4 regions of the Rhizobium sp. P1_E1 genome follow, and region 1 is predicted to be linked to each of the others. Evidence: riboswitches for the same ligand, from Rfam matches in the RefSeq annotation. Region 1 holds a riboswitch; each other region holds the start of a gene.
What was found. A riboswitch is a leader RNA that binds a small molecule or an ion and turns the genes downstream of it on or off. The one in region 1 is predicted to bind cobalamin.
Positions count from the first base shown of each region.

Region 2: it holds a riboswitch for cobalamin, as region 1 does, so the genes downstream of both, bluB (5,6-dimethylbenzimidazole synthase) here and AC1D1Z_RS13980 (ABC transporter substrate-binding protein) in region 1, are expected to answer to the same signal.
Region 3: it holds a riboswitch for cobalamin, as region 1 does, so the genes downstream of both, cobU (bifunctional adenosylcobinamide kinase/adenosylcobinamide-phosphate guanylyltransferase) here and AC1D1Z_RS13980 (ABC transporter substrate-binding protein) in region 1, are expected to answer to the same signal.
Region 4: it holds a riboswitch for cobalamin, as region 1 does, so the genes downstream of both, nrdH (glutaredoxin-like protein NrdH) here and AC1D1Z_RS13980 (ABC transporter substrate-binding protein) in region 1, are expected to answer to the same signal.

Region 1 covers NZ_JBFUAY010000032.1:27,213-33,131, forward strand. Annotated here, with positions in the region: gene AC1D1Z_RS13975 (FecCD family ABC transporter permease) at 1-635, opposite strand, end outside; gene AC1D1Z_RS13980 (ABC transporter substrate-binding protein) at 641-1,657, opposite strand; cobalamin riboswitch at 1,836-2,090, opposite strand; gene AC1D1Z_RS13985 (tetratricopeptide repeat protein) at 2,312-2,914, shown strand; gene blh (bifunctional sulfur transferase/dioxygenase Blh) at 2,979-4,259, opposite strand; gene AC1D1Z_RS13995 (DsrE family protein) at 4,441-4,809, opposite strand; gene AC1D1Z_RS14000 (AraC family transcriptional regulator) at 4,900-5,895, shown strand.
Region 2 covers NZ_JBFUAY010000026.1:5,947-13,720, reverse strand. Annotated here, with positions in the region: gene AC1D1Z_RS12345 (phosphatase PAP2 family protein) at 1-66, shown strand, start outside; partial or broken gene AC1D1Z_RS12340 (molybdopterin-dependent oxidoreductase) at 176-853, opposite strand; gene bluB (5,6-dimethylbenzimidazole synthase) at 850-1,536, opposite strand; cobalamin riboswitch at 1,579-1,766, opposite strand; gene AC1D1Z_RS12330 (MFS transporter) at 1,941-3,344, shown strand; gene AC1D1Z_RS12325 (methyl-accepting chemotaxis protein) at 3,614-5,488, shown strand; gene AC1D1Z_RS12320 (hypothetical protein) at 5,549-6,130, shown strand; gene AC1D1Z_RS12315 (3-deoxy-7-phosphoheptulonate synthase) at 6,530-7,591, shown strand; gene AC1D1Z_RS12310 (TolB family protein) at 7,588-7,774, opposite strand, start outside.
Region 3 covers NZ_JBFUAY010000003.1:29,876-38,747, forward strand. Annotated here, with positions in the region: gene AC1D1Z_RS02480 (helix-turn-helix domain-containing protein) at 1-136, shown strand, start outside; gene cobO (cob(I)yrinic acid a,c-diamide adenosyltransferase) at 142-792, opposite strand; gene cobN (cobaltochelatase subunit CobN) at 789-4,589, opposite strand; gene cobW (cobalamin biosynthesis protein CobW) at 4,594-5,643, opposite strand; gene cobU (bifunctional adenosylcobinamide kinase/adenosylcobinamide-phosphate guanylyltransferase) at 5,648-6,172, opposite strand; cobalamin riboswitch at 6,334-6,730, opposite strand; gene AC1D1Z_RS02505 (chloride channel protein) at 6,989-8,779, shown strand; gene AC1D1Z_RS02510 (adenylate/guanylate cyclase domain-containing protein) at 8,808-8,872, opposite strand, start outside.
Region 4 covers NZ_JBFUAY010000025.1:19,098-27,969, reverse strand. Annotated here, with positions in the region: gene AC1D1Z_RS12090 (TIGR03862 family flavoprotein) at 1-479, opposite strand, end outside; gene AC1D1Z_RS12085 (MerR family transcriptional regulator) at 548-970, opposite strand; gene AC1D1Z_RS12080 (heavy metal translocating P-type ATPase) at 1,042-3,309, shown strand; cobalamin riboswitch at 3,474-3,697, shown strand; gene nrdH (glutaredoxin-like protein NrdH) at 3,963-4,184, shown strand; gene nrdI (class Ib ribonucleoside-diphosphate reductase assembly flavoprotein NrdI) at 4,199-4,603, shown strand; gene nrdE (class 1b ribonucleoside-diphosphate reductase subunit alpha) at 4,582-6,786, shown strand; gene nrdF (class 1b ribonucleoside-diphosphate reductase subunit beta) at 6,874-7,848, shown strand; gene AC1D1Z_RS12055 (adenylate/guanylate cyclase domain-containing protein) at 7,953-8,872, shown strand, end outside.

The DNA.
Region 1 (5,919 bases):
GCGATCGGCACCGACAGATAGACATCGGGCCAGCGCACGCCACTGAGCGAACCCAAAAGCCAGAACAGGATGCCGCGCGCCTGCTCGGCATTCGCCGATGTCGTCACGATGTAGGAGGTCAGCGCATTGAAGAGCTGCGAACCGGCGACGCCGCAAAGGATGATGCGCTCGCCGCTTCCTCCCGCACCCGTTGCCAGGAAGCCGACCAGCAGAAAGGCGATCACCGCACCGATGAAGGCGCCGCTCGAGAGGCCGAGAATACCGTAGCCGAAGCCGAGGATCATCACGCAGACGGCGCCCGTCGAGGCGCCGGCGGAGATGCCGAGCACATAGGGTTCGGCCAGCGGATTGCGCAGCAGCGCCTGCAGGATCGCACCGCAAAGCGAGAGCGATGCGCCGGCGCTGGCCGCGACGAGCGCGCGGCTCAGACGATAATCCCAGACGATGCCCTGGTGGATGCGGCTGATCTCGAAATTCGTTCCGAACAGCCGGTTCGAGACCGCCTCCGCCGTGGTCGCAACGGGAATTGCGATCTCGCCGATGGAAACGGCAAGGCTGATCATCAGCCCGAGCAGGAGAAGTGCGGCAATGGTGAGCGCGGCAAGCGCCCACCATCCCTGTTGCCTGACCGACATTGCCTTCACTGCGCCAGGCCGAAGGACTTGATGCCGTTCGCCAATGTCTCGATGCCATCGATCGTGCGGATCGTCGGGTTCATCGACTGCGCGTCCATCATCACGAAGTGCTTGTTTTTGACCGCGTCGAGCTCCTTGGTCACAGGGTCGTTCTCAAGAAAATCGACCTTGACCTTAGGATCGTCAGCCGCATAACGGCGGCGGTCCATGGTCGCGAGCACGATGACGGCAGGGTTCGCCTGGGCGATGGTTTCCCAACCCACCAGCGGCCATTCCTCTTCCGTGGTGACGACGTTCTTCGCACCGATCGTCTTCAGGATATAGGCGGGCGCGCTGTTCTTGCCGGCGATGAAGGCGTCGCCGCTGACCTCTTTGCTGGAGAACCAGAAGACGACGGGCAGGTTCTTGCCCGATGCGCCCGATATCGACGCGACAGCATCCGCCTCGCGCTTCTTCAGCGCCGAAATCAGCGCATCGCCGCGGTCCTTCACGTCGAAAATCTCCGAGAGCTCGGCGATTTCCCGGTAGATCAGGTCCATCGTGAACAATTCCCCACGCACGCCGTCGCCGCCATCTGTGTTGACCTTGGCGACGCAATCGGCCGGCGCGAGATAGGTATTGATCCCGAGATCCTTGAACTGTTCCCGCTTGCCGACGGAGCCCTGCGCGCCGACATGCCATTCGAACTCGGCCGCCACCAGGTCGGGCTCCTGCCCGACGACGGATTCGAAGCTCGGATCGTTGTCGGCAAGCCGCTTTATCTTGCTGTTGGCCTCGGCATATTGCGGCAGGACTGGACCGACCCAGACGGCCGTCCCGGCGATCTTGTCGGCAAGGCCGAGCGAGAAAAGAATTTCGGTCATACCCTGGCCGATCGAAACGATCCTGGCGGGCGCCTTCTGAAAAGTCACCTGCTGGCCGCAATTACTGACGGTCAGGGGGTAGTGCGTCGCGGCAAGGCTTGGTGCCGCAAGGCCGGCGAGCCCGAAGGCAAATGTCATGGCGGCGAGAATCTGGCGCATGGAAAACCTCGATGAAGGAAAAAATCACGGCCGTTCCGCGCATGTGCGCGGACCGAAAGCACGCTTAAGCGTGCCCTAGCCGCAGGAGGCCCAATCGAGACGGATGCATGCCGGAATTCGGCGAAGGTTCAGCAGGTCAATCATATCTGTTCCTTGTCCGGGCATCCCCGCCCGGTTGATTGGATCGTGATTGACGGCAGGTCTCCTGGCTTGCGGATATCCGTCGTTACATCCGCCTTCCCGCGATATCCGCAGTGGCAGGGCCATAGGCCCTTCAGAGATGGCCAGTCGCTGGCCACTCCTGAGATGATCGACAATCCGCTTACAGTTGCGGGGGCAGCCACGGTCTCGGTCCCTACTGGGTCGTCCTCACCGTGTTCCCTATTAATCCCCTTGGAGTCATCTTCAGGGAACCGTCGAACCCAGTTACGTCGCAGACCTGCCTAACGTCAATGATTATTGCGGAGGATCGTGCCGGCCCACCGCGGCAAATTGCGAGACCTCGAAGCAAAACTCGCGAGCACCCTCGCGCAAAAGCTATCGTCTGCGGCGCTGGCGTCGGGTCATCAGTCGGCGTGCGTCACGACGGATTGCGGAAGGCGGGCCCCCGACATAGCTTTGGCGCCACCGATTTCAACGAGGTCTGATGTAGCAATGAGCAATCCGGATAGCACCGATCTCGCCGCAGCCAGGATAGACGCAATTCGCCAAGCAGCCGAGCAAGGCGATGCACAAGCACAATTTGAATTAGGCCATATGACCGCACGAGGTGAAGGTGTCACCGGGGATAAAGCCGAAGGCGCGAGATGGCTTCGGAAAGCGGGCGAACAAGGTCATGTCGATGCGCAATTCCTCCTGGCTGGCCTGTATCTCATGGGGGACGGCGTTGCACAGAGCGCGCCGGAAGGCGTCGAGTGGCTTGATAGAGGCGCCAGTCAAGGCCATGCCGACGCACAGTATTTATTGGGCTTGATGAGAGAGGACGGCGACGGTTGCGATATCGATCCAACAGACGCCGTGAGATGGTACGGCCAGGCCGCAAACCAGGATCATGCCGGTGCGCAATACAGGCTAGCCCAAATGAAAGAGCACGGCGTGGGCTGCGAGATCAATCTGACAGAGGCTTTCAAATGGTACCGTCGTGCAGCGCTTCAGGATTACCCTGATGCAAGAGAAGATCTGCTCGATTTATGTCGTGCACATCCAGACCTGCCGCTTCCAGTATCAGAATTGCTCGATGGCAAAGGTCGTTCCTGATACTCAGCCCTTTGTCCGGCGGCGCAATCGTCCAGACGCCGTCGCCGTCCTATTCACTCCGCCCCTACAACGCATCCAGCGGTATCTTCAAATACCGCCGGCCGTTCTCCTCCGGCTCGGGCAACCGCCCGCCGCGGATATTGACCTGCAGCGCATGCAACATCAGCTTCGGCTTCGGCAGCGTGCGGTCGCGCGCCTGGCGCAGCGCAACGAAGCCGGCCTGGTCGATGCCTGCGATATGAGGATTGGCGCTTTTCTGGGCGGTCACCGTGCTTTCCCAGCGGGGGTGGCGGCCGCCGGGCTGGTAGTCGTGGCCGGAAAAGAGCCGGGTCTCCTCGGGCAGCAATAGGATGGCCTGGATCGAGTGCCAGAGGGCACTGGCGCTGCCGCCCGGAAAATCGGTTCGCGCCGTGCCGGAATCCGGCGTGAACACTGTGTCGTGCACGAAGGCGGCGTCGCCGACTACATAGGTCACTGAGGCGAGTGTGTGCCCGGGCGAAAACATCACGCGGGCTTTAAGCGCACCGATCTCGAAGGCGTCGCCATCGGCAAACAGCCGGTCCCATTGCGAGCCGTCGGCTTTAAGCGCCGGCCAGTTGTAGATCTCCTTCCAGAGCATCTGCACGTCGGTGACATGGGCGCCGATCGCCGTCGGCGCGCCGGTCTTCTCATGCAGATAATCCGCGGCGGAGAAATGATCGGCATGCGGATGCGTGTCGAGGATCCACTCGACCGTCAGCCCCTCACTTTTGATATGAGCGAGGATGGCGTCGGCGTTGGCCGTTCCCGTCGCCCCCGACATCTCGTCGAAATCGAGGACCGGGTCGATGATGGCGCAGCGTTTCGTCGCCGGGTCGGAAACGACATATTGTACACTGCAGGTGCGGGGCTCGAAGAAGGCCTTCACATGAGCCGCCTGCCCTGCCCGCTTTTCCAGAAAGCGGCGCGCGCCGGCAAGATCGAAGCCGAGGTTTTGACCGAAGGCCTCGACATCTCCGGGCTTCATCCGCCCGTCGAGCACCTCGCCCAGTGCATAGAGCGTCAACGCTCGTGTGCCGCTCTTGCAATGGGCGACGACCGGTCCCTTGGCCTCGGCCATCGCTGCCTGGAAGGCACGGATATCGGCCTCGGTGATCTCGGTTCCCTTCACCGGCACGAAGCTGTAGGCGAGCCCGGCGGTGGCGGCGGAAGCCTTTTCCGCGGTATTGCCCGGCTGCCCCGGCTCCTCGCCATCCGGTCGGGCATTGATGACGGCGGCAAAACCATCAGCCGCGAAGGCGGCAAAACCTGCGGCGTCGGGCTGCTCCGCCACCGATATCAGCTCATTGACCCTCACGGATGTCATCGAAGCCCCCGCGCTGCCGCTCCAGGCATTATCGCACGTATATCGATACAATCTCACAAGTATATTGCCGAACGCAAGAATAGGCGTTTGGTATTTCTCTGCACCTGTCGCCGATCCGCAAAGCCTGAAGAAACCGGTGGGAGACGCCGCCCAAACTCCCGCCCATCCCGACGGAGTATCGTCAAAACGATAGCGTCGCAGCTCCTTCCTTGATCTCGGCATGCATGGCGCTGGCACCGACGATGACGACGCCGTCGAGCAAGTCTTCCTGCGTATAACCGCGCGAGGTCACACAGGGCGGGCAAGCCCAGATCGTGCCGCCGCGCTGCTGGAAATTCTCGATCAGGCTCGACAGCGGATCGAGCGGCGGCACATGCGTCATGCGCTGGCCGCCCTTGCGCACCAGGTCGATCCCGGTGCTGGTGAGGAACACCGAGACCTTCAGCCCGGCGGTGATGCCGCCATTGGCAATGGTGAAGGCGACGGAGGAAAGTTCGGATTCGATGCCTTTGTTGACGAGCACGACCAGCTTGTCGCTTTGGGTTTGCATAGTATTCTCCCGTTTGTCAGGGTGAACAGCGTTCACCCTGTTTGAACGAGCTGATGATAGGAGGGTGCGCGGGGCGCGTATTTGGCCGGAATGCGTGAAGCCTTGTCCGAAAATCCAGGCGCTGCGGGTGTCGCGCGTGACGACGTGCTGTCGGCGCTGCTGTCGACGATCCGCCTGTCGGGATCACTGCAGTTCTGCTTCATGCCGACGGGCGACTGGCAGACCGATGCCACGCCGGCCTTGGCGAGCCTTTCGGCGAAGGCTTCGGGCACGATGCCGTTTCACATCGTTGTGGAGGGCCGCTGCTGGCTGAAGACGGAAGGTGAAGAGGCCGATCTCGAGGCGGGCGACGTGCTGGTCTTTCCCTTCGGCACCGGACATCAGCTCGGCGCGGGAAGAGACGGCAAGCTGGTGCTGCCGACCCGCGACCTGCCGCAAAAGCCGTGGCGTGAGATTCCCGTGCTGCGCTACGGCGAGGCCGCGCAAGGCGTGCGGCTGCTCTGCGGCTATCTGCAATGGGGCGGGCTGAGCTTTGCGCCGCTGCGCCAGGCGCTGCCCAGGCTGATCCATGTCAGGACACGGGCAGCCAATGACGGCGACTGGCTGCGCGCCACCATCCGCCAGATGGTCGAGGAGGTCGACAGGCGGCGCGCCGGTGGCGTCTCGATGCTGCCGCGACTGACCGAAATCATCTTCATCGAGATCCTGCGCCATCAGATCATGATGGCCGAGTCGCGTTCCGTCGGCTGGCTGGCAGCGCTTGGCGACCCCGCGCTCTCGCGCTGCCTCTCCCTCATTCATGGCGATCCCAAACGCGACTGGTCGCTGGAGCAACTGGCGGCGGCCTCTGGCCTCTCGCGCAGCGCCCTCGCCGATCGCTTCCAGACGGTGCTCTCGACCTCGCCGATCCGCTATATCAGGGACTGGCGGCTCTACCTCGCAAGCGTGGCGCTCGCCACCACAAGCCAGCCGATCGCGGCGATCGCTTACGAGGCCGGCTATGCCACCGAAGCCGCCTTCAACCGCGCCTTCTCCCGCGCCTTCGCCACCCCGCCGGCCGCCTGGCGGGCGATGTCGCGGGCGTAGAGGGTGATCGGCTCAATAAGCGCC
Region 2 (7,774 bases), on a different contig from region 1:
GCCGCACTTGGCAAAGCAGTCGCCGGGAAATTCATCGAGCGGGCAAAAAAAGACGGGGCAGACTAGCGGAAGGGCCGCTAGCGCCTTTCTCCTGAAATGTCGCAATCCTAAGCGAAGGGTTCTCGGTGGAACGTTCCGTTCACTCAGCAGCCGACGTGCGAGGCAGCAACGTTTCTCAAACGATGCGGATGCGGCGCGTCACCTGGCCATTGCTTTCCCAGTATGTGTGCTTTTTGGCGATCAAGGGATCGTCCATCGCCGGTTGAATTTGCCCTGCGGTACTGATCGCGCGCGAGGTCACCGTGTGTTCTCCAGGCGAGGGATTTGGCCAATCCAGTGACCAAATCTTCCAGGCGTATTCGGCCTCCTCGCTATGATCGATGACTGCCGGCATCCAGGGCCCTTGATCAATTTTCAGTTCGACCCGGTCGATCGGTGCACCCCAGGCTGCGCCGACGACCCGGTGACCCGAGTCGTTGCGCGTGACCTTGGCGGGCGCGGATTTCAGCAAGGCCCGGCCGACCGAGGTCTCGGCCCGCACGGTCTCGCCTTTGTGCTCTTCCTCCCGGATGGTGACATAGTCGCGGCCCATCAGCAGGCTCATGAAGCGGGTGTCGCGAACCTCGATGCCCTTCAGCCACTTGACGTTGGCGATCCCGTACCAGCCCAGAGTTATCAGCCGCAGCGGGAAACCGTTGGGGGCAGGCAGGGTCGCTCCGTTCATTTCGTAGCAGAGCAGATTGTCGGGGTTCATCGCGTCTGCGAGCGACATGCTGCGAGCGAAGTTCTGTTGCATCTTGATGTCGCGAATCGTGACCTCGCCTTTGTCGGTGCCGAAGAAGACGACCTCTAGGTGTTCAGTCCCCATCCATCATGGAAGACGAGTTCCTCGAGCGGCAGCCGCTGCCGCCAGCCTTTGACGGACAGTTCCGGCTCGTCATAGAGCCGGTCGACGAAACCGGCACAGAGCCAGGCGACCACCTCGATATGCTGGGGTATGCCGAGAATGCTCTTCAGCTCGCCTTCATGAAAGATGCTGACCCAGCCGATCCCGACCCCTTCCGCCCGCGCCGCAAGCCAGAGATTCTGGATGGCGCAGACTGTGGAATAGCTATCCATCCTGGGATTGTGCGTGCGCCCCAGCACGACGCTGCCGCTGCGGGTAGGATCGCAGGTCACGCATATGCCGAGCGGCGCCTCGACAATGCCTTCGAGCTTGAGCGAGCGGTAGGCCTGCCGTCGTTCACCTTCGAACATCAGCGCCGCCTCCTCGTTGGCCCTCGCAAAAGCATCCCGGACGCGCGCCCGCACGGTTGCGCTTTTCACCAGAATGAAATTCCACGGCTGCATAAAGCCGACGGAGGGTGCATGATGGGCAGCCGTCAGCAGCCGCTGCACAAGATCATCCGGCAAGGGGTCGGGCAGGAACTGGCTGCGAACGTCGCGCCGCGTCATGATCGCATGATAGACGGCCTCGCGTTCGGCCAAGGAAAAACCGGACGCCGCTGAAAGGGCATCCTCATCAAAGGGTCGCATCGTCAAATCCCCAACAACGCAACCGCCCCGCCGTCCGCGCGGATCGGTCTATCTAGCCAGGCCGGTCTTCTGACTCGGCTTCATCCGTCTGCCGCAGCCTTCCCGGCGAGAAGCCAGTGGCGTGATGAAGCGGCAAGCGTCGGCCTTACAGCGTTGGGCACGTTCCGGCTTTGCACCGGATTCCCGATTCTCCCGCCTGGACGGCGGGCACCTGACGGCGCATCTATTTCAGGAAAGCGCGGCGGCGGCAAGCCGGCCCTCATGCCGCCGACACGCTGCATGCGACATTGACTTCATGGACAGAGGCGCATCGCTGCCTTAGAAACAAACCGATCCTGACCGACGCCCATGGCGCCGCACTTTTTCTCTTTGCACTTTGGTTGCCCGTGCCCCGCCTCACGCCCATGATCCTTGCGGTCGCCCTGTTCATGGAACAGATGGATTCGACCGTGATCGCCACCAGCCTACCGGCGATCGCAGCCGATATCGGCACCTCGCCGATCGCGCTGAAGCTCGCTGTTACGAGCTATCTCGTGGCGCTGGCGATCTTCATCCCGATCAGCGGCTGGATGTCCGATCGTTTCGGCGCGCGCAACATCTTCCGCATGGCGATCTTCGTTTTCATGATCGGCTCGATCGCCTGCGCCTTTTCCAATTCGATCACGGCCTTCGTGATCTCACGCCTGATCCAGGGCGCCGGCGGCTCGATGATGACGCCGGTCAGCCGCTTGCTGCTGGTCCGGGGAACGCCGCGTCACGAACTCGTCGATGCCATGGCCTGGCTCACCATTCCAGCGTTGATCGGTCCCATCATGGGTCCGCCGATCGGCGGCTTCCTCACAACCTACCTCACGTGGCACTGGATCTTCTGGATCAACGTCCCGATCGGCGTGCTCGGCATCATCCTCGTCACCCGTTTCCTGCCGGCGGTTGAGCCACGCAGTCCCCGGCCGATGGATTTCCCCGGCTTCTTTCTTTGCGGCCTCGGCTTCTCCGGCTTCGTCTTCGGCCTGTCGGTGATCAGCCTGCCGGCCGTGCCCGTTATCTACGGTTATGTCACGGTTGCGATCGGCATCCTTGCCGGCCTCCTCTACCTCCTGCATGCCCGCCGCGTGCCCTATCCGCTTCTCGATCCGAAGATGTTCCGCTACCCGATGTTTCGGGCGGCGATCCTCGGCGCCTCGAATTTCCGCATGGGACTTGGCGCCCTGCCTTTCCTGATGCCGCTGATGCTCCAGCTCGGCTTCGGCTTGACGCCGCTGCAATCGGGCTCGGTCACCTGCGTCAGCGCGCTCGGCTCCATGGGCTCGAAATTCGCCGCCTCGCGCACCTTCAATGCCTTCGGCTTCCGCACGGTGATCTCCCTCACCACCTTGCTGGCGGCGATCTTCCTCGGCATCAACGGCCTGTTCACCGCCGAAACGCCACTGTTCCTGATCATGGCCTGCCTGCTGATCGGCGGCCTGTTCCGCTCCATGGCTTTCTCGGGCGTCAACGCCATGGCCTTCGGCGATGTCGATGATGCCGACAGCAGCCAGGCAACCGCAATCAATGCCGTTGCCCAGCGTATCTCCATGGCGATGGGTGTGGCGATCGCCGGCGGCATACTCGAAATTTCCAGCAGCTTTCACGACGGCAGGCTGCTGGTCTCGGATTTCCACATCGCCTTCTTCAGCGTCTCGGCGATTTCGTCGCTGGCCTGCATCACCTTCCTGCGCCTGCCCCACGATGCCGGCGCTGAACTGACGGCGCGCGGCCGCAAGCGCCGGCACGTCGAGCCGAAAGAGGCCGTGGCGGAAAATAGCTGATCTCCCCGGCGCAATGGAAGCATTCCTACACCCACCGGTTCGCAAGGCTCGGCGCAGGGGGAGGCAAGGCGAATGGCGCGCGTGTGCCCCGCATTCCTTTCTACTTTATGATTTATTCACACATCAAATACACACTGCGTTTGCGCGTTTTGGGTTGCTATCTGGACATGGGCATGAGCGCTCGTGATGCGACCGTCAGCGTCGATGCCCGTATTGATACGCCAGTCGGGAACATGTCCGACTGAGCCGCAATTCTAGGCCGCCGCGGAATGTTCCAATTTTTGAAAACGATGCCTCTGACAGCCAAGCTGGCGGCGATTATCGTTGCCGTAAACCTCTGCGGCATTTCCGCTTTCGCCACCTATACCTGGATGTACGAAACCCGGGCGTTGATAGATGGCGCCAAGGCGAACTGGTCCAAGGATGCGGAGCAGTTTGCATCTCTGGCCGCCGGCGGCGTGAAATGGGGGAAGGCGAACGCCGTTCGCGAGGCTTATTCGCTCTACCGCGACGACCCCTCGCTCGATCTTGTACAGTTTGCCGCATTCAACGCGGAACCGGCCTCCGTCGATACGTGGACACGCGACGGCATCAACGGTTTGCCTGCACCCGCCGATCTGGCGAAGCGTCTCAGCGCGAAACCGGAAAAGACGACTGTCGATGATAGCGGAACCTCCGCCGGCGTGGTCACGATCATCGCGCCGCTTCCGCTGGATAAGGCAGGCAAGGCCACCGGCTACATCGTCACGAACTGGTCTGTCGAAAAAATTGCTTCCGAAGTCAGGCAGAAAGTTCTCATTTCGCTGCTCACGCAGTCCGCGATCACCGCCATGGCCGTCGTTGCCTTCCTTCTCGCCATGCGCAGCCTGGTCGGCCGGCCCATCAGGGTGATCAGCGAACGAATTAGTGCGTTGCAGAAAGGCGATCTGGTCTCTCCCGTCACCTACAGGGAAAATGGCGACGAGATCGGATTTCTGGCGCGTGCACTGGAAGTTTTCCGTCACGAGGCGATTGCGAAAGTCGAGAGAGAGCAGGCCGCTGCCGAGCAGAGTGCTTCGCTCGACGCCGAACGGGCGCGCAACGCATTGTTGACCGAAGAGGCCAGCAACACGCAACGGCTGGTCATGAACGCTCTCGCGAATGCATTGGAAGGGCTCGCCGCCGGCGACTTCTCGATACACCTGGCCGATGTCGGTCCCGAATTCGATAAATTGCGGCAGGATTTCAACAACATGGTCGATGCGGTCGCGGCCGCTCTGACAGAGATCAAGACCGCTTCCGTGGCGGTTGAAACCGGCTCGAGCGAGCTGGCGACCTCCGCAGATCAACTCGCCAGGCGGACCGAGCAACAGGCAGCAGCATTGGAACAGACCGCCGCCGCACTGGATGAGGTGACCACGACGGTCAGAACATCGTCGCAACGGGCTGAAAATGCCGGGCAGTTGGTCGAGGAGACAAAGCGGAGCGCCCATGTCTCGGCGACGGTGGTGCGTGATGCGATCGGGGCGATGGACCGGATTCAAACCTCGTCGAGCCAGATCGGCCGCATTATCGGCGTCATCGACGAAATCGCCTTCCAGACGAACCTGCTGGCGCTGAACGCCGGCGTCGAGGCGGCGCGTGCAGGCGAAGCCGGCAAGGGTTTTGCGGTTGTTGCGCAGGAAGTGCGTGAGCTCGCCCAGCGGTCTGCAAATGCAGCCAAGGAAATCAAGAACCTGATCAATGTGTCCGGCGACGAAGTTGCTGCGGGCGTCGGGCTGGTGAACCAGACCGGCGATGCCCTCCTGAAGATCGAGGAGCAGATCAACCGCATCAGCGACAGCATCGCTTCCATCGTCCAATCCTATCGCGAACAGGCGACGGGCCTGCAGGAAATCAACAGCGCGATCAACCAGATGGATCAGACGACACAGCAGAACGCGGCAATGGTCGAGGAAACCAACGCGGCCTGCCACGAACTACTGTCGCAAGGACGCCTGCTGCAGGACTCGGCCGGCAGGTTCATCGTCGGCGCGTCTGCGGCAAGCCAGCCTAAAGCCGTTCAACCCACCCGCCAATCTCGTCCCGAGCCGAGAGCCTCCGTGCAGCGGCATGCAGGAAATGCCGCCGTTGCCGCTGCTCCCGGGGCCTGGGAGGAGTTCTGACGTCGTCTTCGCCCGATAAGCCTTAGTTCTCAACAACCTATAATCAGGAAGGAAACAGTTATGACGAAACTCGTGCCCGCATTTCTTTTGGCCTGCACCGCATTTGCCATGCCGATGGGCGTATCCCTGGCACAGGATGCCAAGCTTGCCCCGATCTCCGACTACGTGACGAGCGACGTAAAGCCCTGGCTGAACGACCCTGCCATCATCGAGGCCGTCAAGGCGCAGAATGCTGCCAACGCCAATCTCAGCGCTGCCGATATCGACGCCCTCGACAAGAAGTGGCGTGCCGAAGTCGATGGCTCCGACCACGCCATGATCGACGGCGTGCTCAACAATGCGCTGTCGAAATTCCTTCAGGGCAAGAAGGAAGCTTCTGGCGGCAAGATCACCGAGATCTTCGTCATGGACGCAAAGGGGCTGAATGTCGGTCAAAGCGACACCACATCCGATTACTGGCAGGGCGATGAGGGCAAGTTCCAGAAGTCCTTCGGAGCCGGCAAGGACGCCGTCTTCGTCGATGAGATCGAAAAGGATGAATCGACCCAGACGCTCCAGTCGCAGGCAAGCGTCACGATATCAGACGACGCGGGAACGCCGATCGGCGCCATCACCGTCGGCGTGAACGTCGACGCCCTGTGATCTCAGGAACTGCGTTTTCTAGAACAGTGCGAATGACCGTCGCCCGAGAGCATCTTTAGAGCGACAGGTTTAAACAAAGCTTAGAGCGCGTCGCATGCACGAGATCGAGTGCGACGCGCTTCTTGCCTCGCCGGGGTGTCCCTCCGCAGAAGCCGTCGCCGTCCCCCGGAGCGCTGGATTTTCAGACAGAAAATTCTACGTGACATCACGCAGGCGTGGCGCTACATACGCCCCATGTCGATCACATCAATCAACGCCTTGGGATTTTATTGGTACCGCTGCTCTCAGCGGATGCGGGTCCATGCGTAACTGAATTCGACGCGACGACAACCCGAACAGCCGCTAGTCTACCTGGCGGCTTTTTTGTTCCGCACGGTATGACCAAACAGGAGCCATACCGTGTCTGATACCATTGATGATCTGCGTATCGTCGAGATCACCCCACTCACCAAACCTGCCGATATCATCGCGGAAATTCACCGCAATGCTACTGTCACGGACACCGTGACCAGCAACCGTGATGCGATCCATAAGATCCTCCAGGGCGAAGACGATCGCCTGATCGTCGTCATCGGCCCCTGCTCCATCCATGACCCCGTTGCGGCTCGGGAATATGCCGCACGGCTGGAGGAACAGCGACGCCGCTTCGCCGACGATCTCGAGATTGTCATGCGCGTCTATTTCGAAAAGCCTCGCACGACCGTCGGCTGGAAGGGCCTGATGAACGACCCGCATCTCGACGGCAGCTACCGGATCGAGGAAGGGTTGAGGATTGCGAGACGCCTGCTGCTCGATATCAATGCGATGGGTCTTCCCGCCGGCGTCGAATTCCTCGACACGATCACGCCGCAATATATTGCCGATCTCGTCAGTTGGGGTGCGATCGGCGCCCGCACGACCGAAAGCCAGGTCCATCGTCAGCTTGCCTCCGGCCTTTCCTGCCCGATCGGCTTCAAGAACGGCACCGATGGCGGCGTTCGCGTCGCGCTGGATGCCATCCTCGCAGCCTCGCAGCCGCATCACTTCCCGGCGGTGACCAAGGACGGCCAGGCAGCAATTGCCTCGACGACTGGCAATGACGACTGCCACATGATCTTACGCGGCGGCAAGCGGCCGAACTATGAAGCGGCCGATGTCGAAGCGGTCACCGGCGAAGCCGTCAGGCTCAGCGTCGCCCCGCGCATCCTCATCGATGCCAGCCATGCCAATAGCGGCAAGGATCCGATGAACCAGCCGCTCGTCGTCAGGAACGTCGCCGCGCAGATTGCCGCCGGCAACAGCGACATCAAGGGCATGATGATCGAAAGCAACCTCGTCGCCGGCCGCCAGGACCTCGTTCCCGGCAAGCCGCTGGTCTACGGCCAGTCCATCACCGATGGCTGCATCGACTGGGATATGTCGGTCGCAGTTCTGGAGGATCTGGCAAAATCCGCCCAGGAGCGCCGTCGGACGCGCAGTTAAGCCACTGGAAAATAGCGGACATAGGCGAATTCTTCGCCATCAGGAGACCAGCAGGGCACGTTGATTGTGCCCTGCCCCCCGAAGAGCTCGAACAGCGTCTTCAGATTGCCGCCGCCCATGTCCATCAGCCGCAGCCGCACGTCGAGATCGCGCGGATGGTCGAAAACCGAGGGGTCGTAGGAG
Region 3 (8,872 bases), on a different contig from region 1:
CTTGCTTTCCCTGATCTCGACAACAACGATCTTCGGCACGCCCGTCGACATCACTTTGTCGGAACTCGCGGTCGAATCTTTCTTTCCGGCGGATGAGGAAACGGCTGCCATCCTGCGCAGCCTCGCGCTCAACTGACCGTCTCAAAACTCGACGCCCGGTTGGCCCTTGATACCGGAGCGGAAGGGATGTTTGACGAGTTCCATCTCGGTCACCAGATCGGCGATTTCGATCAGTTCTTCCTTGGCGTTCCGGCCGGTCAGCACGACATGCGTCATGGCGGGCTTCTCGCTCTTCAGGAAGGCGACGACATCGTTGATGTCGAGATAATCGTAGCGCAGCGCGATGTTGATCTCGTCGAGCAGCACCATGGAATTACTTTCGTCGCGGATCAGTTCCTTGGCCTTTTCCCAGGCGGCCGCGGCTGCGGCGACGTCGCGGGCGCGGTCCTGCGTTTCCCAGGTGAAACCCTCGCCCATCGTGTGGAACTGGCAGAGATCGGAGAAATGCTTCTCGATCAGGTCGCGTTCGCCGGTCCACATCGCGCCCTTGATGAACTGCACGACGGCCGACGGCTTACCGTGGGCGATATGGCGGAAGATCATCCCGAAGGCGGCTGATGACTTACCCTTGCCTTTGCCGGTATGGACGATGATCAGGCCCTTGCCGTCGGTCTTGGTCGCCATGATCTTGTCGCGCGCGGCCTTCTTCTTCGCCATCTTCTCGGCGTGGCGGGCGTCGTCCTTGCCGCTCCCGGCTTCTCCGATCTCGCTGTTCGTGGTCTCGTCGCTCATTGGTTCACCTCATTCTGTTGTCTGGCGGCCAGGTCGAACCGGGCCGAATTGCTGCGCGGCGTCCAGAGACTGCGGTCGATTGCTTCAAGCAGCCGCTCCTTCATCTCGTTATATGCAGCCGGATTCTTCTCGATCATGAAATCGCGCACGCCGGCATCGGCGACGAAGGCCTGATAAACGGCCTCGAAATGATGCGCGCCGACCGCACCCGTCGTCGCCGAAAAAGCGAAGAGATAGTCGACGGTGGCGGCAATCTCTGCCGCTCCCTTGTAGCCATGGCGCATAACGCCTGCGATCCATTTCGGATTGACGACGCGCCCGCGCACGACGCGGCCGATCTCCTCTTCCAGCGAGCGGATCACCGGATTTTCCGGCCTGGAATGGTCGTTATGATAGATCGAAGGGCGCGCGCCGGCGAGCTGCTCGGCGGCGGCGGCCATGCCGCCCTCGAACTGGTAATAGTCGTCGCTGTCGAGCAGGTCGTGCTCGCGATTGTCCTGGTTCTGGATCACAGCCTGCACCGAGCGCAGCCGCTCCTCGAACAAGCCGCGTTCGGCCCTGCCCTCCTCGCCTGCGCCATAGGCATAGCTGCCCCAGACGAGATAGGCCTCGGCGAGATCGGCGCGCCGCTCCCAGCCCTTTTCATCGATCAGCGCCTGCAGGCCGGCGCCATAGGCGCCGGGCTTCGAGCCGAAGACGCGGTAACCCGCCCGGCGCTTTGCCGAGACTTCGTCCAGACCGACGGCGCCAAGCCTTGCCGCCTCGCCGCGCATGCGTGTTGCGATCGGATTGTCGGCCTCGTCCTCTTCAAGCGCGCCGACGGCACGGATTGCCTTGTCGAACAGCGCGATCTGCTCGGGAAAGGCATCGCGGAAGAAGCCGGAAATCCGGAGCGTCACGTCAACGCGCGGCCGCCCGAGCATCGCCGGCGGAATGATCTCGTAGCCGGTGACACGGCGCGAACTCATGTCCCAGAGCGGCTTGACGCCGATCAGCGCCAGCGCCTGGGCGATATCGTCGCCGCCGGTGCGCATGTTTGACGTGCCCCAGGCCGTCAACCCGAAGGAGACAGGCCACTCGCCATGATCCTGCACATAGCGGCGCACCAGCAGTTCCGCCGATTTTTTGCCGAGCTCGTAGGCGGCCGGCGTCGGCACGGCGCGGCTATCGACCGAATAGAAATTGCGGCCGGTGGGCAGCACATCGGGCCGCCCGCGTGTTGGTGCCCCGGAGGGTCCGGGCGCCACGAACCGGCCGTCGAGCCCTTTTAGCAAACCTTCGATCTCGGCCGGGCCACAGGCGAGGATGGAGGGTTTGAGGCGGATCTCGATCTCGGAGAGCACCGCCCGTGTCGCCTTCCAGTCCTCGGGGCATTTGCTCTCGCCGGAAACGAACTTCGCCGAGAGTAGTTCGATGCGCTCGACAGTGTCTCCGTTGGTTCGCCATGGGGCATCGAGAACATCTGCGAGGATGTCAGGACGTGGACCGGCCCAAACGGCAGCCATGTCGGTGTCGAGAGGGTCGAAGGAGGAGGCACCCCGCACGCCGCCGCCCAATCCCGCATCCGCCGCGATCGCCCGCTGCAAACTCGCATCACCGCCCTCGCCCAGCCCGCGCGGCACCCGCGCCAGCGCCACGGTCAGGTCAGTCAAGAGCCGTCCTTCAGGCGAGACCCCGAACACATGCAGTCCATCGCGGATCTGCATCTCCTTGAGGTCGCAGAGATAGGCGTCGAGCTTCTTCAGCGCCTCGCCCTCGCTTTCGCCGCTCGCGATACCGGCATCACGGTCGAGGCCGATATCGGCAACGAGCTCGAGGATCTGGCGGCTGAGCAGCCGGATACGGCGGGGATCGCCGCCCGACGCCTCGTAATATTCGTCGACCAGCGCCTCCAGATCCTTCAGCGGCCCGTAGCTTTCGGCTCGCGTCAACGGCGGCGTCAGATGATCGATGATGACGGCCGCACTTCGGCGCTTGGCTTGCGTGCCCTCGCCCGGATCGTTGACGATGAAGGGATAGAGATGCGGCAGCGGCCCGAGGATCGCCTCGGGATAACAGCTTTCTGACAGCGCCAGCGCCTTGCCCGGCAGCCATTCGAGATTGCCGTGCTTGCCCATATGTATGACGGCATGCGCGCCGAACTCGCGGCGCAGGAAAGCGTAGAAGGCGAGATAACCGTGCGGCGGCACGAGATCCGGCGAATGATAACTCTCTTTCGGATCGATATTATAGCCGCGTGCTGGCTGGATGCCGACGAGCACCTCGCCGAAGCGCGCAAAAGGCAGGGCGAAGACGCTTTCGCGAAAATACGGATCATCTTCGGGATCGCCCCAGCGGGCTCTCACCTCATCCTGAATCTTACTGGGAAGCGATTCCAGGAAGCTGTTGTACAGACTCAGGGAAAGCGTCTCGCGGATGATCTTTCCGTCGGAACCGGAATTGGTCGGTCCTTCCATCAGGTGGCGGATCAGCGCATCGCCGTCGGCGGGAATCTCGGCGACCGGATAACCCGCCGATCGCATGGCGCGAAGCACCTCGACGGTGCCGGCCGGCGTATCCAAGCCGACGCCGTTTCCGAGCCGGCCGTCGCGGTTCGGATAGTTCGCCATGACGAGCGCGATGCGCCGGTCGCCGGCGAAAGTCTTCCGCAGCCGCGCCCAATTGGCGGCAAGCTCAGCCGTATAGCGCACCCGGCCGGCATCGGCCTGGCTGGCGACGATGTTCGTCTCGACCAGCGCATCGTAGCGCGCCGCCGTCTTGAAGGAGACCGCCCGCGCCAGCACCCGGCCATCGACTTCAGGCAGTGCCACGTTCATGCCGAGATCGCGCGCCGACAAGCCCTGCGGAGAAGCCGCCCATGCCTCCTTCGACGAGGCCGACAGGATCGCCTGCAGCACGATCGCCTCATTCGCTTCCAGCACCGTCGGCTGCCGGTCCGCACCCGGTGCCGAGACCGCAAAGCCCGTCGTGTTGATGACAACGTCGGGTTTCAGCGCCGAAAACACGCTTTCGAGAATGCCGGTGGAGATGGGATCCTTGAGGCTATAGGCAAAGACCGGCAGCGGCCGGAGGCCGAGTGCGGCCAGCGCCTCGACAAGCGCTTCGATCGGCCCGGTCTCGCCGCTCTGCACCAGGGCGCGGTAGAAGCTGATGGCGACTGTAGGGGATTCAAATCCCTCCTCCGCTACCATCCCCGCACCCGAAGACATATCTAAAACGACCCGCCGCCACTCCTCGACCCCGATCAACCCCCGCCCCGGCCACCAAATACCTGCCTTCATCAAAGGCACAGCCGGTGCCGGCTTATCTGTGCCCGACAGCATCGCCCCGGCATAATCGAGAAACGCCCGCGCATTAGCATCGCCGCCCTCGATCAGATAGGCCCAGAGCGCGTTGAGATCGTCGAGATCAACATTGGAGAAAGGAACCAGCCCCGCATCTGGCCTGGCATCACCCGGCAAGACCGCAATCAGTGCACCGGCGCGAGCCGCAGCCGCATGCAGCGCTTCCAGCGCATAGTGGAAATAGCTGGCGCCGCCGAGCGCACGCACGATGATCAGCTTCGCATGCCGCGCGGTGCGCTCGACATAGGTATCGACCGACATCGGATGCTTGAGGCTCATCAGACTGGCGAGCCTCAGCGAAGGTGCTGTCCGGCGATCGCGATGGGCGGCTGCGATCGCGGCAAGCTCGCTGTCGGCCGCCGACAGGAACAGGATATCGCCCGGCGTCTGCCCAAGGTCGATTGCCTCCTCGCCGTCGCTGATCGTTCCCTGCTGGGCCAGAAGCAGATGCATCGGTCTATGCCAGCGCTTCGATCGCCGCCCTCACCGCGTCCTGGTCCATTTCGTGCAGGCCAATGACAACGAGGCGTGTGCCGCGCTTTTCTCCGGCTGCCCAGGCGCGGTCGAAATAATGGTCGATGCGGCTGCCGACGGCCTGGAGCTGCAAACGCATCGGCTTGCCTGAAACGTCGACGAAACCCTTGAGACGCAGCACGTCATGGGCTGATATGATGTCCTTCAGCGCTTCGACGAAACCGGCGGGATCGGCAATGGCTCCGAGATCGACGACAAAGCTGTCGAATTCGTCGTGATCGTGCGGCGCGCCATCCTCATGCTCCAGCTCGTGATGCGACTTGCGATTGGCGACATCGTCCTCCGTGCCGATGCCAAGGCCGAGCAAGATGCCGGCTGACACCTCGCCATTTCTCGCCTCGATCATCACGGGCTTGCGCACCGTGCGGGAGGCGACCTCGTCGCGCACCCTGATAAGGCCCGCGGCGTCGATCAAGTCGGTCTTGTTGAGCACGATGAGGTCGGCGCAGGTGAGCTGGTCCTCGAACAGCTCCTCGATCGGGCTTTCGTGATCGAGCGATTCATCCTCGGCACGGCGCGCATCGACGGCATCATGGTCGTCGGCGAAACGGCCGGCGGCAACGGCAGCACTATCGACCACCGTGATGACACCGTCGACGGTCACCTGGGTGCGAATGTCGGGCCAGTTGAWGGCGGCGACCAGCGGCTGCGGCAAAGCAAGGCCCGAGGTTTCGATGACGATATGGTCGGGCCGCTGTTCGCGTTCGAGCAGCTTCGTCATCGTCGGGATGAAGTCGTCCGCGACCGTGCAGCAGATGCAGCCATTGGTGAGCTCGATAATGTCGTCCTCAGTGCAATTCTCCGCACCGCAGCCCTTCAGCACGTCGCCGTCGACGCCGAGATCGCCGAATTCGTTGATAATCAGCGCAATCTTCTTGCCGCCGGCATTGGTCAGCAGGTTGCGGATCATCGTCGTTTTGCCGGCACCGAGGAAGRCGGTGATGACGGTTGCGGGAATCTTCTGCTGGTTCATGGACTTAACCCTTCATTTTCAGCGGCAGGCCTGCCGCGATGAAATAGACTTCGGCGGCCTTCGCCGCGATCGATTGGTGCAGCCGGCCGGCATGATCGCGAAAATCCCGCGCCATGCGATTATCCGGCACGATGCCGAGACCGACCTCGTTGGAAACGAAAACGAGCCGCGCCTTCGCGGCGGGCAGGAAATCGGCAAGTGCGGCAAATTCCACCGCCATCTCACGCTCCTCGATCATCAGATTGGTGACCCAGAGCGTCAGGCAATCGATCAGCACGATGCGCCCTTCGCCATCGATGTCGGTAAGCTTGCCGACAAGATCGAGCGGCTCCTCATGCGTCGTCCAGGACGGACCGCGATCGGCCTTGTGTTGCGTTATGCGCGCCTGCATCTCCTCGTCCCAGGCCCGCCCGGTGGCAAGGTAGTGGCGATCCAGATCGGTCGCGGTGACGAGGGATTCGGCGAACCTGGACTTGCCGGAGCGCGCGCCGCCGAGGATGAAGACAGTGTTGGAGGGGGCAGCCGTCATGCCGGCGTTGCCTTCTGAATAGATGCCGCGCAAGCCGCTACGGAAGACGCCGGCGGCTGTAAGGCCCCGCCAAATCGCGCCGCACCAGGCTGCGCTGAATTCAATCGTTCAGCCAAGACAACCTCCGTGCTGGCAACGGGCATAGTGCCCAGGTGTGGGCTTCGCGCCCGGCACGCATGGCAGGTCTCCTGGCTCGCGGTTATCGGCCGCGATCGGGGCAGACCGGAAACCGGTCGCCCTGATCGTGCCAGCGGATCATCCTCGCCTTCCCGGCTGCATCAGTGAAAAGGTGGACGATTCGTAGACTTGAGAGGCGTCCGACCCCGGTTGATCACCATGCATATCCAGTGGCTTTTCCGGCATGCCGCCCGTCCCGCCCGCCTGCACGATTGCAGGCTGCCGGCAGAAAGGGCTTAACGCCGGATGGAAGACCCTGACCGCTCTACAGTCGCGGGGTCGGCTGTGATGAAGGCGCCCGGCTTGGGTCCGCCGCGTCACATTCCCTTTTCATCCGGAAGGGCGTAACACCGATCCGGAACCATCCGTTATGTCGGGATGGTCGGGCGACCATCCGTTGAGGGATGGTTAGGCAAGCTCAGAGGTGAAGTCAACCGGCCTTGGCGACCGGGCAATGGCCGGCCAGAGGAAGCAACTCCGCCAACACGACTTACTCTACCTAAAATATCGTCATTTATCAGAGACTTACGTCATAAAAATTTGTCCCAGCCGCCGGCTTTTCGCCGCAATTGCGTCGCAAGCGGACTGCGCGACCATCTCCGCCCTTGACCGGGCCTCTCCCCGCCTAGTTGTCTAGCCATGCTTATGAAATTGGATCGGCGCCGTTTTCGTGCGCTGCGTGTTTTCTTCGATCCGGGACGCCTGCGGGCGCTGACCCGCCGTAGCGAGGTCGGTCTGTCGCTGGCGGGCGCCGTCGTCGGCATCATCTCGGGTCTCGCCGTCACCGGCATGAGTTACGTCTCCAACGAGCTGCATCAGCTGGTCTTCGGCATCGCCGACAGCGAGCGGCTGAGCTCGTCCGAGATCGAGAACAAGATGCTGCTGCTCACTGCCCCCGTCATTGGCGGCGCCCTGCTCGGCCTGTTGCTCCTAGTGCTGGCGAAACGACGCAAGAAGCCGATGGTCGACCCGATCGAGGCCAATGCGCTGCATGGCGGCCGCCTGTCCTTGACCGACAGCATCATCGTTGCCGTGCAGAACCTGATCTCCAACGGTTTCGGCGCCTCCGTCGGCCTGGAGGCCGGCTATACCCAGCTTGCCGCCGGCCTCGCCTCCAAATTCGGCCTGAAGCTGCAGCTTCGCCGCTCGGACCTGCGCACCCTCGTTGGCTGCGGCGCGGCGGGCGCCATCGCCGCCGCCTTCAACGCGCCGCTGACCGGCGCTTTCTATGCCTTCGAGCTGATCATCGGCACCTATACGATCGTGTCGCTGACGCCTGTCGTCGTCTCCGCCCTTGTCTCCACCCTGATCGCAAGGCTGCTTGCCGGCAGCGATTTCACCATCGATATCGGCAGCTTCGGCTCGGTCGTGCCAGCCGATTATATCCCGGCACTGCTGCTCGGTGCTTTCTGCGCCGGTGTCGGCATCCTGATCATGCAGGGCGTCGCCTTTGTCGAAGAGCTGGCGCGCAAGAGCTCGATCGCCCCACCCTTCCGCCCGGCACTCGGCGGCATCATCGTCGGGCTGTTGGCGATGATCTCACCGCAGGTGCTCTCGGCCGGCCACGGCGCGTTGCATCTGAACCTTTCCCGTGAGGTGGCGATCCCGACGCTGATCGGCCTCTTCCTCTTGAAATCCTTCGCCTCGGCGATCTCGATCGGCTCCGGCTTCAGGGGTGGGCTGTTCTTCGCCTCGCTGTTCATGGGCGCCCTGCTCGGCAAGCTCTTCGCCTATTGCGGCCCCTATTTTGCCGATGCGACGCTGACGCCCGTCATCTATGCCGTGGTCGGCATGAGTTCGCTCGCCGTCGCCGTCATCGGCGGGCCGCTGACCATGACGTTCCTGGCGCTCGAAATCACCGGCGATTTCCTGATCACGGCACTGGTGCTCGCCGCCGTCATCACCTCCTCGCTCGTCGTCCGCTCGACCTTCGGTTACTCCTTCGCCACATGGCGCTTTCATCTTCGCGGCGAAAGCATTCGCAGCGCCCATGATGTCGGCTGGATCCGCAATCTGACGGTCGACAAGCTGATGCGCGCCGATGTCAAGACGGCAAGGGCAGGCATCTCTCTGGAGGAATTCAAGCAGGCCTTCCCGATCGGCTCGACCCAGCGCGTCATCCTCGTCGAGGAGAGCGACAAATATGTTGGCCTCGTGCTGGTGCCGGAGATCTACGCCAACCCGACCGACGCCCAGGACGAGGGCAAGACGCTTGCCGATTTCATCCACTACCGCAACGATTTCCTGCAGCCGCAGATGAATGCCAGGCAAGCGGCGGCGATCTTCGACAAGAGCGAAAGCGAAGCACTCGCCGTCGTCAACAACCTGATCGAACGCAAGGTGATCGGCCAGCTCAGCGAAAGCTATACGCTGCGCCGCTACAGCGAAGAACTCGACCGCCGCCGCCGCGAGGTCTCAGGCGAGATCTGAGCGTCGTCGCGCCGATCGGATCGACGCTTCAGGATACGGCGTCGGCGAGCTTGAACACGTCGGCCCGCTTCGAAACGCCGCGCAGCTCGAACG
Region 4 (8,872 bases), on a different contig from region 1:
AGCAGGGCTGCGTCGCAATGGACGATGCCGCGCCCTTCGGGCGTTTCGAAAACATAGCCGTCTTCGGCAAAACCGGTCCAGCGGTGGCGGGTGCGCAGCGTGGCGCCCTGTGCCTCCAGCCGCCTGAGCCAGGCGCGCAGCAAAGGCGAGGCCTTCATCACCTTCGGAAAAACCCGGCCGGACGAGCCGATGAAGGTTTCCGTCCCGAGCTCGCTTGCCCAATTCCTGATATCATCAGGGGTAAAGGCATCAAGAGCGGGGCGCAGACGGGCGGAGGCCGCTCCGAAGCGCGTGGTGAAACGGGCATAATCCTCGGAATGGGTGATGTTGAGACCGGACTTGCCGGCCAGCAGAAACTTGCGGGCAAAGGTCGGCATGGCGTCATAGACGGTCACCGCATGACCGGAACGGGAAAGCAGTTCGGCAGCCGCTAGACCCGCCGGGCCGCCGCCGATGATTGCAATCCGCTTCTGGTTCATTGATGTCTTCGCCCGATTCTGTCTCGTTCAGTTTTGGCGCGGTCGCGGATCGCCTGCAAGGGCGGAGATCAGTGGTGGGGATGCGTGCACTGGCCGTGGTCGGCGAGAACCTCGATGACGCGGCATTGATCGACGCGGCCGTGGCCGCAGCCTTCCACCATGGTTTCCAGCTCGGCTTTCAGCGCCATCAGGCTGCGGATGCGCTGCTCGACCTCGATGAGGCGGGCCTTGGCGATGGCGTCGGCCGAGGCACAGGATTGGTGCGGATCATCCTGCAGGGTGAGCAGCGTGCGGATCGCCTCGATCTCGAATCCGAGTTCGCGGGCGTGGCGGATGAAGGCGAGGCGGCTGATATCGGTGGGTTCGAAGGAGCGCTGGTTGCCCTCGCTGCGGCTCGGCGCCGCGAGCAGCCCGATGCTCTCGTAATAACGCACTGTCGGTACCTTGACGCCACTCTGGCGGGCGGCTTCACCGATCGTGATCCTTTTCATAATTTTCCTCTTGCACCTCTAGTCGCTAGAGGATGTAGGAGGGATGCTTCTACTTGACAAGGAAGCGGTTCATGGCTGAGAGCGAAACACGATACCGGGTTGGCGGCATGGATTGCGCCGCCTGCGCAACCAAGATCGATACGGCGGTCAGGCGCGTGGCGGGTGTCGCCGATGTTTCCGTCTCGGTGATGGCGGGCACGATGACCGTCCGGCATGATGGCAGCAGCGATCTCAAGACGATTGAGAAGAAGGTGACCGGGCTCGGCTATTCCGTCGCGCCGCTTGCCGGAAACGCTGCGCTTGCGCATGAACACGGCTCGCAGCACCGTCATGACCATGGACATGATCACGGTGATCACGCGGGCCATGACCACGACCATGAAGGGCACGATCATGCAAGTCATGACCACGACCATTCTCACGAACATGGCGAGAAGGAAATCGAGGGGCTGCACGGGCACGACCATGCGCCGATGGCCGGTCCCTGGTGGCAGAGCAGGAAAGGCCGGCTGACCATCCTTTCGGGTGCGGCACTCGTTGCCGCCTATGCCGTCGGCCATCTCGTGCCGGCGATTGCGTCCTATGTCTTCATCGTCGCCATGCTGATCGGGCTGGTGCCGATCGCTCGGCGCGCTGTCATGGCTGCCCTCTCAGGAACACCGTTTTCGATCGAGATGCTGATGACGATCGCCGCTGTCGGCGCCGTCATCATCAATGCCGGCGAAGAGGCGGCAACTGTCGTGTTCCTGTTCCTCGTTGGCGAGCTGCTGGAAGGGGTGGCAGCGGGCAAGGCGCGCGAAAGCATCCAGTCGCTGACGGCCCTGGTGCCGAAGAGTGCGCTACTCGAAGACAATGGGCAGACACGGGAGGTGCCGGCGGAAAGCCTTTCGGTCGGCGCCATCATCATGGTTCGTCCTGGCGACCGGATCTCGGCGGACGGCATCATCATCTCAGGCGAGAGCGCGATCGACGAGGCGCCGGTGACGGGCGAGAGTACGCCGGTTCGCAAGGGCGTCGATGCCGTCGTTTTTGCCGGCACGGTGAATGGCGATGCGGTGCTCAGGGTTCGCGTCACGGCGGCTGCCGCCGACAATACCATCGCCCGCGTCGTCAAGCTGGTGGAGGAAGCTCAGGAATCGAAGGCGCCGACCGAACGCTTCATCGATCGGTTCTCGCGCTATTACACGCCCGGCGTCGTCGTGGTCGCAGCGCTTGTCGCGGTCGTTCCACCGTTGCTGTTCGCTGGGCCGTGGGGCGAATGGGTCTATAAGGGCCTTGCGATCCTTTTGATCGGCTGCCCCTGCGCGCTCGTCATCTCGACGCCGGCGGCGATCGCCGCCTCGCTTTCATCCGGTGCGCGGCGCGGGCTGCTGATGAAGGGCGGCGCGGTGTTGGAAACGCTCGGCAAGGTGACGATGGTCGCCTTCGACAAGACAGGCACGCTGACAGAAGGCAAGCCTCAGGTGACCGACATCATTTCCTTTGGCCTGAGCGAGGCGCAGGTGCTGTCGCGCGCGGCGGTGCTGGAGCAGGGTTCCAGCCATCCGCTGGCGCTGGCGATCCTCAACCGCGCCAAGACGGACGGCGTTCCCGTGCCGCCGGCCTTCGAGCTTGAAGCGYTGCCGGGCAAGGGTGTCAGCGGCAAAGTCGGCGGTGAGGCGCTGGATCTGCTGTCGCCACCTGCCGCCCGCGAGCGCGGGACGCTCAGCGCGGAACAGGATGCACGCATCACGGCGCTGAACGACGAGGGCAAGAGCGTGTCGGTGCTGCTCGTCAACGGTGTTGCGGCCGGCCTGATCGCCATGCGTGACGAGCCGCGTGAGGATGCCGAGGCCGGGCTCGCTGCCCTCAAATCAGCAGGCGTCAAGGCGATGATGTTGACGGGCGACAACAAGCGGACGGCAGCAGCCGTTGCCGGCATGCTCGGCATCGACTGGCGCGGCGAGATGATGCCAGAGGATAAGCAGCGGGTCGTTGGCGAATTGAAGCGCCAGGGCTTCATCGTGGCCAAGGTCGGCGACGGCATCAACGATGCTCCGGCGCTGGCCGCTGCCGACATCGGCATCGCCATGGGCGGCGGCACCGATGTGGCGCTGGAGACGGCGGATGCTGCCGTGCTGCACGGACGCGTTGGCGACGTGGCGCGGATGATCGAACTTTCCAAACGCACGATGCGCAACATCCTGCAGAATATCACCATCGCACTCGGGCTGAAGGCGCTGTTTCTGGTGACGACGATCATAGGGATCACCGGGCTCTGGCCAGCGATTCTTGCCGATACCGGCGCCACCGTGCTGGTGACGATCAATGCACTGCGGTTGCTTCGGATAAAAATATGAATGTCGTTTGAGGAGCCGGCTTCTGCCGGCTCTCTTTATGATGCGTTCTCCACAGCGCTTTTCCGTTAACGCTTCGTTATCCACATCATACACAGGCGCGGCGATTCGTTGCCGCCATTGTTGCGCCGCCACAACAACTTGTTGACGTCATGATCGATTCGCGTACCATATCTAGTGTTCGAGGTTCCGTCGATTCGTGAGGATCGGTGACTAAGACGGGAATTCGGTGCGCTTCGCCATCATGGCGCGGCAATGCCGGGGCTGCCCCCGCAACTGTAAGCGGCGAGCAACTGTCCGATTTCAGGTCACTGGAGCATGATGCTCCGGGAAGGCTGGGCAGGCGCTTTGACCCGTGAGCCAGGAGACCTGCCTCGAACGAAACGTCCACGGGCGGGGTGTCCGGAAGGTCGCGTTGCATGGCTGCGGGGAATCTCCGCATCGCGTTTCGCAGGCCCGAACCTCCTCATGAGCCACTTCGGGGTGAAGTCATGTCAGAATTTCAGTTCAGGCCGCCACCCGCTAGAGGTAGAGGGCGGAGTACGCCCAGCGGCTAAACAGCCGCACAGCTCAAAATCATCAGAGAATTTTTCGACGGATATCGACAGATTTCCGATCGATGTCCTGCGCCCAATCGCATCGTCACGAGGAATATCATGACCATTACCGTCTACAGCAAGCCTGCCTGCGTCCAGTGCACTGCCACCTACCGCGCCCTCGACCGTCTGGGCGTCGATTATGACATCGTCGATATCTCGCAGGATGCCGAAGCGCTCGATCGCGTCCGCAGCCTCGGCTACATGCAGGCGCCTGTCGTCATCGCCGGCGAGCAGCATTGGGCGGGCTTCCGTCCCGACATGATCAGCGCGCTCTCCTGACCTGAGGACAAGCGATGGGCCTGATCGTCTATTATTCCAGCCGATCCGAGAACACCCATCGGTTCGTCGCCAAGCTCGGTCTGCGCGCGGCGCGCATTCCGCCAGGTGGCGCAGACGCGTTCCATATCCGCGAACCCTTCGTGCTGATCGTGCCGACCTATAGCGGCGACGGCGGCAAGGGTGCCGTTCCCAAGCAGGTGATCCGTTTCCTCAACGATGCGGAAAACCGAGGACACATCCGCGGCGTGATCGCCGCGGGCAACAGCAATTTCGGCGAGACATACGGGCTCGCCGGCGACGTGGTCTCGCAGAAATGCCAGGTGCCGTACCTTTACCGGTTCGAGCTCATGGGCACCGACGACGACGTCGCCAAGGTCAAACACGGAATGGAACGATTTTGGACACGGGAACAACCCTGACGCGGGATGCGGGCGCAAAACCGCATCAAATTTTTGCTCAGCCCGCCGGGGAGAGGCCGCCGAAAGCAGCCGAAACCCTCGACTATCACGCGCTGAACGCGATGCTGAACCTCTATGACGATGAGGGGCGGATTCAGCTCGACAAGGATCGTTTGGCGGCCAAGCAATATTTCCTCCAGCATGTGAACCAGAACACGGTGTTCTTCCACAATCTGAGGGAAAAGCTCGATTACCTCGTGACCGAGGGATATTACGAGCAGGAGGTTCTCGACCAGTATTCCTTCAATTTCGTGCGGGATCTGTTCGACCAGGCCTATGCCAAGAAATTCCGTTTCCCGACCTTCCTCGGCGCCTTCAAATATTACACCAGCTATACGCTGAAGACCTTCGACGGCAAGCGCTATCTCGAGCGCTATGAGGACCGCATCTGCATGGTGGCTCTGGCCTTGGCGCGTGGCGACGAGGCCCTTGCCCGCGACATGGTCGACGAGATCATTTCCGGCCGTTTCCAGCCGGCGACGCCGACCTTCCTCAATGCCGGCAAGAAGCAGCGCGGCGAACTGGTTTCCTGCTTCCTGCTGCGCGTCGAGGACAATATGGAATCGATCGGCCGGTCGATCAATTCGGCGCTGCAATTGTCGAAGCGCGGCGGCGGCGTGGCGCTGTCGCTGACGAATATCCGCGAGGCAGGCGCGCCGATCAAGCATATCGAGAACCAGTCCTCGGGTATCATCCCGGTGATGAAGCTGCTCGAAGACAGTTTCTCCTATGCCAACCAGCTCGGGGCGCGGCAGGGCGCGGGTGCGGTCTATCTCAATGCCCATCATCCCGATATCATGCGCTTCCTCGACACCAAGCGCGAAAATGCCGACGAAAAAATCCGCATCAAGACGCTGTCACTCGGCGTCGTCGTGCCCGATATCACCTTCGAACTCGCCAAGAACAATGAGGATATGTATCTGTTCTCGCCCTATGACGTGGAACGCGTCTATGGCGTGCCTTTCACCGAGATTTCGGTGACGGAAAAATATCGCGAGATGGTGGCGGATGCCCGCATTTCGAAGAAGAAGATCAAGGCGCGCGAATTCTTCCAGGTGCTTGCCGAAATCCAGTTCGAGAGCGGCTACCCCTACATCATGTTCGAGGACACGGTGAACCGGGCGAACCCGATCGCCGGACGTATTTCGATGAGCAATCTATGCTCGGAAATCCTGCAGGTCAGCGAGGCGAGCGAATATCATGACGACCTTTCCTACAAACATCTCGGCAAGGATATTTCCTGCAATCTCGGCTCGCTGAATATCGCGGCGGCAATGGATTCGGCAGATTTCGGCAAGACGATCGAGACCTCGATCCGGGCGCTGACAGCCGTTTCCGACATGAGTCACATTTCCTCGGTTCCCTCGATCGAGAAGGGCAATGACGAGAGCCATGCGATCGGCCTCGGCCAGATGAACATGCACGGTTATCTCGCCCGCGAGCGTATCTTCTACGGCTCCGAGGAAGGCGTCGATTTCACCAATATCTATTTCTATACGGTGACCTATCACGCAATCCGCGCCTCGAACCTTTTGGCGGTCGAACGCGGTACGAGCTTCAAGGGCTTCGAGAATTCGAAATATGCCTCCGGCGACTATTTCGACAAATATACAGAGCAGCTCTGGGAGCCGGCGACGGAGACGGTCAGGGCGCTGTTCGAGACGTCAGGCATTCACATTCCGACGCAGGAAGATTGGGCCACGTTGAAGAAGGCGGTGATGGCCTCCGGCCTCTATAACCAGAACCTGCAGGCGGTTCCGCCGACGGGGTCGATCTCCTATATCAACCACTCGACCTCCTCGATCCATCCGATCGTCTCGAAGATCGAAATCCGCAAGGAAGGTAAGATCGGCCGCGTCTATTATCCGGCGCCGTTCATGACCAACGACAATCTCGACTATTATCAGGATGCCTACGAGATCGGGCCGGAGAAGATCATCGACACCTATGCGGCGGCGACCCAGCATGTCGACCAAGGCCTGTCGCTGACCTTGTTCTTCCGCGACACGGCAACGACGCGCGACATCAACAAGGCGCAGATCCATGCCTGGAAGAAGGGCATCAAGACGATCTACTACATACGCCTTCGCCAGATGGCGCTGTCCGGCACCGAGGTGCAGGGCTGCGTATCCTGCACCTTATGATTTGATTGCGGCTGACGCTGCAAGAAGCGGGAGGGTTCCGCAGTTCCCTTCGCCATGCAGACGCTGACGCCCGAAAAGGACCACCCGATGAACATGCAAATCAAACCTGCGTCCCGCGTGCGCGCCATCAATTGGAACCGCATCGAGGACGATAAGGATCTCGAAGTCTGGAACCGGCTCACCGGCAATTTCTGGCTGCCGGAGAAGGTGCCGCTTTCGAACGACATTCCTTCCTGGGCGACGCTGACGCCGGTCGAGCAGCAGCTGACCATCCGCGTCTTTACCGGTTTGACGCTGCTCGACACGATCCAGAACGGCGTCGGTTCCATCCGGCTGATGGAGGATGCGGTGACGCAGCATGAGGAGGCGGTACTTTCCAACATCTCCTTCATGGAGGCGGTGCATGCGCGCTCCTATTCCTCGATCTTCTCGACGCTGTGCTCGACGCCTGACGTCGACGATGCCTACCGCTGGTCGGAGGAGAATGAATTCCTGCAGCGGAAATCGGCGCTGATCATGGAGCAGTACGGCTCCGGCGATCCGCTGAAGAAGAAGGTCGCGAGCGTCTTCCTTGAAAGCTTCCTGTTCTATTCCGGATTCTACCTGCCGATGTACTGGTCGAGCCGCGCCAAGCTCACCAACACGGCCGACATGATCCGACTGATCATCCGCGACGAGGCGGTGCACGGCTATTATATCGGCTACAAGTTCCAGCGCGGGCTGGAGCGGCTCGGTGAGGAGAGAAGGCAGGAGATCAAGGATTTCGCCTTCGAGCTGCTGCTCGAGCTCTATGACAACGAGGCTAGATATACCGAAGCGCTCTATGACGGCGTCGGGCTGACCGAGGACGTCAAGAAATTCCTGCACTACAATGCCAACAAGGCGCTGATGAATCTGGGCTATGAGGCGCTGTTCCCGGCTGAGGCGTGCAAGGTCAATCCGGCAATCCTGTCGGCGCTTTCGCCGAATGCCGACGAGAACCACGACTTCTTCTCCGGCTCCGGTTCCTCCTATGTGATCGGCAAGGCTGTCGCGACCGAGGACGAGGACTGGGATTTCTGAGGCTTGATCGCAGTCTCCCTCTTATCATTTGCTCTCTCATCGCCCACATTCAGCGGAAACTAAATTTGGTCCTCGCCTGTGACGTGGCGTAGCGGGAGTTTTTGATGTCGTCTTTTTTGAACAAGGCCGGGACTGCCGTCGAGGCGGGCGAAGGCGTCTGGCCGGTCCGCAGAAGACGGATTCTCGACTGGCTGGTGAACGAGACGCGCGGCGAGCGGTTCATCGACAATATCCTGGTGGAGATGTGCGAGAAGCTTTTGGCATCAGGAGTGCCGGTGGCGCGGGCGACATTGGGCCTGGCCGAGGCGAAGATCAACACATTTGCCTATGGTATCGAAAATACGCCGGAGTTCCTGAAGAGTCCCGTCAACGCGATCCATCAGGGGGCGGAGGAGGTGCGCAAACAGCTGGAAGATACAGCCGACGACGAGGATTCATTCTATCAGGAACTGCGCGACGACGGTCTCACGGAGTATATCGCCTGGCCAGTCGAGCACACTTTCGGCAAACGGCACGTCGCGACATTTTCCACCAGCCGGCCGGGCGGTTTTACGAACGAGCATGTCGATTTCCTGCGCGATCTGCTGCCGGCACTGACCCTCGTCAGCGAAATCCGGCTGAAGAACATCATGGCGCGCACGCTGCTGCAGACCTATGTCGGACCGCATGCGAGCGAACAGATCCTGTCGGGCGTCACGACGCGCGGCAGCGGCGCGACCGTCGGTGCGGCAATCATGATCTGCGACCTGCGCGACTTTACTGAGATTTCCGATCTCTGGCCGCGTGACGATGTCATCCATCTGCTCAACGATTACTTCGACGCCATGTCCGACCCGATCGAACGGTATGGCGGAGAAATCCTGAAGTTCATGGGCGACGGATTGCTGGCGATCTTCCCGCTGAGCAAGGACACGGCCTGTCACGATCTGCTGCAGGCGATCCGCGAAGGGCAGGCGTTGATGGCGCAATTGAACCAGCAGTATGCGGGCAACGGACGCGAACCGCTGCGCTACGGCGTCGGCGT